Regions from separate parts of the Rossellomorea sp. LjRoot5 genome, predicted to be linked through region 1. Evidence: predicted binding sites of a transcription regulator. Region 1 holds the regulator's gene; the other holds the start of a gene.
The links. The regulator Rex, encoded in region 1, represses fermentation and respiration genes when NADH is low (regulators of the CRP and FNR family bind a similar motif). The targets are predictions, from matches to a motif close to TTGTGAAATATTTCACAA.
Positions count from the first base shown of each region.

Region 2: a site for Rex is predicted at 1,919-1,936, ahead of ACSQ2E_RS01120 (AtpZ/AtpI family protein). Genes of this name have one in related genera too.

Region 1 covers NZ_CAXUQN020000001.1:4,191,966-4,196,233, forward strand. The annotation lists gene groES (co-chaperone GroES) at 1-236, opposite strand, end outside; gene ACSQ2E_RS21325 (CPBP family intramembrane glutamic endopeptidase) at 532-1,275, shown strand; gene ACSQ2E_RS21330 (YdiK family protein) at 1,272-1,481, shown strand; gene tatC (twin-arginine translocase subunit TatC) at 1,497-2,264, opposite strand; gene ACSQ2E_RS21340 (twin-arginine translocase TatA/TatE family subunit) at 2,280-2,450, opposite strand; gene ACSQ2E_RS21345 (redox-sensing transcriptional repressor Rex) at 2,505-3,182, opposite strand; gene ACSQ2E_RS21350 (ABC-F family ATP-binding cassette domain-containing protein) at 3,374-4,268, shown strand, end outside.
Region 2 covers NZ_CAXUQN020000001.1:214,432-218,699, forward strand. The annotation lists gene upp (uracil phosphoribosyltransferase) at 1-229, shown strand, start outside; gene wecB (non-hydrolyzing UDP-N-acetylglucosamine 2-epimerase) at 248-1,399, shown strand; gene ACSQ2E_RS01120 (AtpZ/AtpI family protein) at 2,092-2,313, shown strand; gene ACSQ2E_RS01125 (ATP synthase subunit I) at 2,320-2,694, shown strand; gene atpB (F0F1 ATP synthase subunit A) at 2,717-3,430, shown strand; gene atpE (F0F1 ATP synthase subunit C) at 3,508-3,720, shown strand; gene atpF (F0F1 ATP synthase subunit B) at 3,862-4,268, shown strand, end outside.

The DNA of each region.
Region 1 (4,268 bases):
GTGCCTTGGCATTTCACTTCTGTACCAGCGTATTTAGAGAAAATGATCCGATCGCCGACAGCTACCTCAAGAGCAACGCGCTCACCGTTGTCAAGAATGCGACCAGTACCTACAGCCATCACTTTACCTTCTTGTGGCTTTTCCTTTGCGGAATCCGGTAGCACAATACCGCTTGCTGTTTTTTCTTCTGACTCAACTAGCTCGATAACGACGCGATCACCTAGTGGTTTTAACAAGTGAAACAACCTCCTTGAATTATGTAAATGATTTTTATTAGCACTCGCTCACTGTGAGTGCTAACACAACTATTATATTAATTAATTCGTTTTCATTTTGCAAGAGTCCTGCCTGAAATTTTTTTCGTCATATTTCTCTTTTTTTCACACCCTCCTATCCTATGCCCTCTTTTCCCCATATATTCCAGGGTAAAAGAAACCCTTAGATTTGAACAGTTCCGCTTTTCTTAGTAGAATTGTACAGGAGTAAAGTAAAGCTGGTCGTTAACATACAGGTGCTAAAGGAGATCAAACGTTGAAAAAACATTTCGGATTTATTTTAATTGCCTATATCGTCATGCAGCTTTCAAGCATTGTCGGGGTACCCCTTTTATATAAGATCGGTGTCGACGTCCTCGGGTTAGCCGATGAGACGGTACGAAGCCTTGTCCCTGGATATTGGCTCGTCATCAGCTTTACGCTGACCCTTCTCATTGTGGGAGGCATTTTAAGGAAAAGTGAAACAAGCACACGGCTTGAACGGAGTGCTCCCATGGGCGCCGGCCGTTCGATTGTTTGGGCGGTACTCGGAATTTTCATGGCATTCATCGCTCAATCGGTTGCGATACAAGTCGAATATGCGTTAGGAATTCAAATGGGATCTGAAAACACTCAGATGATCATCGGCATTATTGAAAAGGTTCCATTATCCATGCTGGTCGCAGCCATCATCGGACCAATACTAGAGGAAATCGTGTTCAGGAAGATCATTTTCGGGGTCCTGTATGAGAAGATGCATTTCTTCTTTGCCGCTCTCATCAGTTCGGTCATCTTCGCCCTTGCCCATTTCGAACCTGAGCATGTGATCCTGTATTCAGCAATGGGCTTCACCTTCGCCTTTCTTTATGTAAAAACGAAGCGGATCCTGGTGCCAATATTTGCTCACGTGGCGATGAATACAACGGTCGTTCTAATGCAATCTATCTATAGGGACGATATCGATAAAATGATGAATGAAGCTGAAAAAATTCAAGGATTTATTGGAGGATTATTTCTATGAGGAGATCACCATTATTCTCGGGAGTGATCTATCTCCTTCTCGGTGTGCTCTTCACCTATTTTGCTGTACAAAACGTACAGAATGATGAAGGTTGGGGATTTTTCACGTATATGCTCATCTTTCTTGCGACCCTGGACTTCGGTTCCGGGTTAAGGATGATTATGCTGCATTTCAAAATTAAAAAACAAATAAAGAACAAAAAATAAGGATTGATCATTTGATCAATCCTTATTTTTGTCCTCGTACTGTTCCATTTCAAGCTTCTGCTCCGCTTCCAATACCTTTTTGTATCCGATCTTGGAGATCCAGATGCTGATTTCATATAGTATGAACAGCGGTACCGTCACCATTAGATGAGACACAATATCGGGTGGCGTGATAAGAGCCGCGATGACCAATAAGATAAAGTAGGCTGCTTTCCTCATCTTCCCCATCATCATCGGCGTGATGATACCTAACCGTGTAAGAAAAAGCATGGCTACGGGTAACTGAAAGAGAAAACCAAAAGGAATCGTGATCTGGAATAAGAAATGAAAATATTCGTTTATTCCGATCACTTGTTCTATATTGAGATTCATTGATAAACCCATCATGAATTTCACGATATATGGAAACAAAATAAAATAAGAAAATGACAATCCACCTAAGAAAAGGATTAGGGAAACTGGAATATAACTAAGCGTCACTTTTCTTTCTCTTTCGTATAAACCCGGACTGACAAAAGACCAGACTTGAAAGAGAATGATAGGGGATGTCATGATCAAAGCAATGAACATGATCATTTCCATATAGATCTTGAGAGGATCTGTGATACGAAAGGCATTCATGGTTAATTCTTTCGCTTCATCGGCATGCTGTAAGTACCTGATCAGCGGTTCCGCAAGAAAGAAGCTTACAACAACTGCTAACAAGAAGAAAACGACTACAAACATGAGTCGTTTTTGCAATTCTCCTATATGTTCATAAACTGTCATGTCTCTTTGACTCATGGCGTTCATCCTACTCTACTTAGCACTATTATTTTTTTCGTCTTCATCATCTGCTAAGCCTTTTGTTGCATTTTTAAATTCACGCAATGTATTTCCTGCCGCTTTTCCTAATTCCGGAAGTTTCTTAGGACCGAAAATAAGTAAAGCAACGACTGCTATTAATACGAGGCTACCTGGACCTGGCATAATGAGACACCTCCTCTTTTACCATTCTATCATAACGTAAATATGAAGAATTTTCTATTCTGTTATGATTCCATCTTGTGACATTTCCGTGTCATCCTCTGAATAATGCTTCAAGAAGTAAACGAGTGACTGAAGTTCCACCGCCAAGTCGATGTGATGGACGCGGATATGGTCAGGCACCGTCAATCTCGCAGGGGTGAAATTCAGTATCCCCTTTATATTCGAAGAAACCAATCGGTCTGTGATATTCTGAGCAGAAGATGCCGGCACCGTCAGAATCGCTACTTCAATATCATGCCCCACAAGACCCTCTTCTAAATCATCTAAATGAAAAACGGGTACATCGCTGATTTGAGTCCCGACCTTCTTTTCATCCACCTCAAAAGCCATTTCGATCTTCGTATTATTATTCTTGATGAAATTATAATGAAGAAACGCTGTACCAAGATTCCCCACCCCGATCAGCACAACCTTCGTAAGGGCATCCTGATCCAGTGTCTTACGGAAGAAGGATAACAGATAATTGACATTATAGCCGTATCCCTTTTTACCCAATGCACCAAAATAAGAAAAGTCCCTGCGGATCGTAGCAGAATCAACTTTCACCGCTTCACTTAATTCCTTCGATGAAACCCTCTGCTTACCGGATGAGTACAGATTCTTGATAAACCGATAATATAGCGGAAGGCGCTTGGCCGTTGCCTGTGGAATTTTCGTTGTATCCTGGTTCATATTGTATTCCCCCACATCTATTCAAAACCTCTGATACCGCTTCCAAAATTGAAAGCATCCAGAATTTATTAAACTCTACTACTCATCATACACTATATTTTATCCTAAGTGTACGAAGATTAATAGTCGATTTATTGCCGTTCCCCTCTCAAATACGGTACACTAGCACTATGAAATAGAGGTGAAACGTCATGATTCTTTTACAAGTGAATCAACTAACAAAGAACTTCGGTGCAGATAATATCCTATCAAATATTAAACTTGAAATACAGACTAGAGATCGCGTTGCCCTTGTCGGCCGTAATGGCGCAGGAAAGTCGACTCTTCTAAAAATAATTGCAGGTCACCTCTCCTACGATTCCGGGGAGATCACTAAGCCAAAGGGCGTCTCCATCGGGTATCTTGCCCAAAATACGGGTCTAGAATCTGATCTATCCATCTGGTCTGAGATGCTGACCGTCTTTGAGGAATTGAAACTGCAGGAAAAGAAATTACGATCACTGGAGCAGCAAATGGCCGATCCTTCAGTATATGAGCAAGAGGATGTCTATCAACGGGTATTGAAGGAATACGATCAACTCCAGGTTCTCTTCAAAGATTCCGGCGGCTATCAGTATGAAGCGGATATCCGTTCCGTCCTTCACGGATTGAACTTCGCCGATTTTGATTACGAAACAAAGATATCCACATTGAGCGGCGGCCAGAAAACCCGTTTGGCCCTTGGTAAGCTTCTACTGACCAAGCCTGACATCCTCATCCTTGATGAGCCGACCAACCACTTGGATATCGAAACGTTATCTTGGCTTGAATCGTATCTGCAGAGCTATGAAGGAGCCGTCTTGATCGTTTCCCATGATCGCTACTTTTTAGACAGCGTCGTCAATCAAGTGTATGAGATTTCCCGTAACAGGAGTAAGAAATACCTGGGGAATTACAGCAGGTATCTTGAACAAAAAGCAGAGGACTATGAGAAAGATCTCAAAATGTTCGAACGTCAGCAGCAAGAAGTCGCAAAGCTCGAAGACTTCATTCAACGGAACATCGCAAGGGCTTCCACTACGAAAATGGCACAGAGCCGGCGAAAAA
Region 2 (4,268 bases), 4.0 Mb from region 1:
TGCAACGGGGGGATCTGCTGTTGAAGCCATTAACTCATTGAAAAAGCGCGGTGCTGTAAGCATCAAATTCATGTGCCTGGTTGCTTGTCCTGAAGGTGTGGACGCCATCAAAGAAGCGCACCCTGATGTTGATATCTTCATCGCCGCTCTTGATGAGAAGCTGAATGAAAAAGGCTACATCGTTCCTGGACTTGGGGACGCGGGAGATCGTTTGTACGGAACGAAATAAGAAAGGCAGGGAGAAAAAATGACGAATCCAATCAAGGTAATGACGATTTTCGGAACAAGACCGGAAGCCATCAAGATGGCTCCTCTTGTCCTGGAATTGAAGAAATATCCGGAAAGCTTTGAAACGATTGTAACAGTAACAGCTCAGCACCGTGAAATGCTTGATCAGGTATTGAATATTTTTGATATCAAACCTGATTTCGACCTGAACATCATGAAGGACCGCCAAACATTGATTGATGTAACGACACGTGGGTTAGAAGGTCTTGATAAAATCATGAAAGAAGCAAAGCCGGATATTGTTCTTGTACATGGTGATACCACGACAACATTCGTGGCAAGCCTTGCAGCCTTCTACAATCAGATCTCGGTTGGTCATGTAGAAGCAGGCCTAAGAACGTGGAATAAATATTCACCATTCCCTGAGGAGATGAATCGTCAGCTGACAGGTGTCATGGCGGATCTTCATTTTGCTCCAACGGAAAAATCATCCCAGAATCTTCTGAATGAAAGTAAGAAAGAAGAGGGAATCTTCATTACAGGTAACACAGCGATTGATGCGTTAAAAACGACGGTAAAAGACGAGTACCATCATGAGGTATTGGAGAAGGTTGGAGATGATCGGCTAGTTCTACTGACGGCTCACCGACGTGAAAACCTGGGTCAACCGATGCGTAACATGTTCCGTGCCATTAAGCGATTAGTGGAAGAGCATGATGATATCCAGGTTGTCTATCCGGTTCACTTGAACCCGGCCGTTCGTGAAGTCGCGGATGAAGTACTTGGAGACGATAAGCGGATTCATCTGATTGAGCCTTTAGATGTCATTGATTTCCATAACTTCGCCTCCCGTGCACATCTGATTCTGACAGATTCTGGCGGTGTTCAGGAAGAAGCACCTTCGTTAGGAGTTCCGGTTCTGGTCCTTCGCGACACAACCGAGCGTCCGGAAGGGATTGAAGCCGGAACACTGAAGCTTGCAGGTAATGAAGAAGAAAACATCTACAAGCTTGCGAAAGAACTTCTGACAGATCCTGAAGCACACCGCAAAATGTCCAAAGCAACAAACCCATACGGAGACGGACAGGCATCCTACCGAATCACCCAAGCGATCCGCTACCATTTCGGTCACCTGGATAAGCGTCCAAAATCCTTCGATCCGAATGAATGAAACTGAGTAAAGGTCCGTCCCTCTTACAATTTTTGAGGGACGGACCTTTGTTTTTTAATACGCTAGCAATTTGAAATCAGTTGGAAGTATTTACATTAAATTCAAGGGTTACTCAGTAGGGGATTCTTCTATATAATGGAGGGGCATGCGAAGTAGGATATCTATGAATTTGTTAATATATTTCAAAGTTGTGCGTGTGGGGTGGGCAGTCGGATGGGCTTTTCGACGGATCCAGCTCCGGGGGCTTGGGGCTCGAGGTCATAAGTCAAGCCGACCAAAAAGGCAAAGGACGCCTTTCCAGTCCATTCATCTTATGCTTGTCGCCTCTGCCCAACCCGCCTCCGCTTTTCGAGATCCAGCTCCGGCGGGTAGTCCCTCGAGGTCACAACTGAAAAATCCCAAAAGGCAAAAAGCGCCTTTAGGGATTTCCCAGTTGTGCTTGTCGGGCCTGCCCAACCCGCCTCCGCTTTTCTGGTAATTGTGTTGAAAATGTGAACAATCTGGAAACGCGTGGATAGGTTGTGAACTTTTTAACTTGAACGCATTGACATAGATTAAGCCCTATTGTATGCTTACAAAGGATGTAAAATGATAAGGTTTTCACAATGCGGAAACCCTTATGCAATCGGTTTTACATCATGTCTGAAATGCTTGCCTCATGTTCAAATTTCGTTTGAATGGGAGAGGTTGAAATGGGTCAAAAAAACGAAAGCCCATATAAAGCGATGGCGATTTATTCTGCCATTCTAGCACAGCTTGTCGGGTCTATCTTAGTCGGGATTTTCCTGGGGAGATGGATTGATCAGCAGGTTGATTCAGCACCACTCTTTTTAATCATCGGTTTGCTCCTCGGCCTTGCCGCAGGGATTTATGCGATGCTTCGAACAGTACGACATTTCTTCTTAGGAGAATAATAAGATATGCCGGAACTCCATCAAATGTTTAATAGACAGCGGAAATACATAATTTACGTGCTTTCTATTTACGTCCTGGGTTGGGGATTCACCACCCACAAATCAGTATTCTTAGGGTTAATTTTAGGGACAGTTTTAAGTCTTTATATGCACTGGGGCATGACCAAGCGGGTCTCGAAGTTCGGGGACGCCGTGGTAGAGGGAAAAAAAGTGAGATCACTAGGAACCACTTCCCGTATGGCCGCAGCCGCCCTTGGAGTCATCATTGCCACACGATTTCCAGAAACATTTCATCTCCTAAGTCTTATTATTGGATTAATGACGACCTATATTGTCATTATGATAGATTATTTTTTCAGCAGCTTCAAAACTAATAAATAGCGGGGAAGAGAGGTGAAGTATTTTGAATCATGGAGCACCTACAGCCCATTTTCTGGGTTTGACTTTTAACCTTGCGAACGTTTTGATGATCACGGTCGCAACGGCCATAGTGTTTATTATTGCCCTCTTATCTACACGTCGCTTAGCCCTGAAGCCTACCGGTATGCAGAACTTTTTCGAGTGGGTGATGGACTTCGTCAAGGGGATCATTAAGAGCAACATGGACTGGAAGACGGGTGGCCGTTTTCATATCTTAGGTCTCACGATTATCATGTATATTTTTGTATCGAATATGCTGGGTCTGCCATTCTCTGTCGTGTATGACGGCGAATTATGGTGGAAATCGCCTACAGCCGATCCTGCCATCACGATGACCCTGGCGGTTATGGTCGTGGTACTATCCCATTTCTATGGAATCAGGTTGAAAGGGTTTGGCGAATATGGGAAAGACTTTTTCAAACCTATGTGGTGGTTATTCCCGCTAAAAATCATTGAAGAGTTTGCAAACACTCTTACATTGGGTCTTCGACTTTACGGTAACATCTATGCCGGTGAAATCCTGCTTGCACTACTTGCGGGTCTTGCCGTTAACGGTGGTATCGGAGGAACGATCGGAGCAATCGCACCAATGCTTGCTTGGCAAGGATTCTCGGTATTTGTCGGATCGATCCAGGCGTTCATTTTCTGTATGTTAACAATGGTTTATATGGCTCACAAAGTTAGCCACGACCATTAATATATACCTGTTCATTACGGTGGACAAACATATATGTAAAAAATATTTTTCTTATACATTAAAGGAGGAACTTTAGAATGAGTCTTATCGCAGCAGCAATTGCAGTTGGTTTAGCAGCACTAGGAGCAGGTATTGGTAACGGTCTTATCGTAGGTCGTACAGTAGAAGGAATTGCACGTCAACCGGAATTACGTGGTACTTTACAAACAACAATGTTCATCGGTATCGCATTAGTTGAGGCACTTCCAATCATCGGTGTAGTTATCGCTTTCATCGCACTGGGAAGCTAATAAAACGGACAGGTTGAATGGCGAAGTTCGTCTTGACGATTATCTTCGCCATTCCTATGTATTAGAGAATAGATTCTTTGCAAGAACGGTTCATTTATAAAAAATACGATCCAATCGATTCTTGAAGGGAGTGAATCGAGTATGTTTACTAACGCATTCGTTATAGGTGAGGCAGCAGGTCACGGCGGCCTTAACACAGGGGATATTGTCTTTCAGCTGATTATGTTCCTGGTCCTTATGGCGCTACTAAAGAAATTCGCCTGGGGTCCATTAATGGGAATCATGCAGCAGCGTGAAGACCACATCGCCGGTGAAATCACGGCAGCCGAAAAGAGCCGCACTGAGGCAAATAATATTTTAGAAGAGCAAAAGAAACTTCTGAAAGAAGCTCGTCTTGAAGCTCAAACAATGATTGAAAACTCTAAGAAACAAGGTTCTGAACAACGTGAAGAGATTATCGCAACTGCTCGTCAAGAGGCAGAGAGATTGAAAGAATCTGCAAAGCGCGAAATCGAAACTCAAAAAGAACAAGCTGTTGCAGCACTACA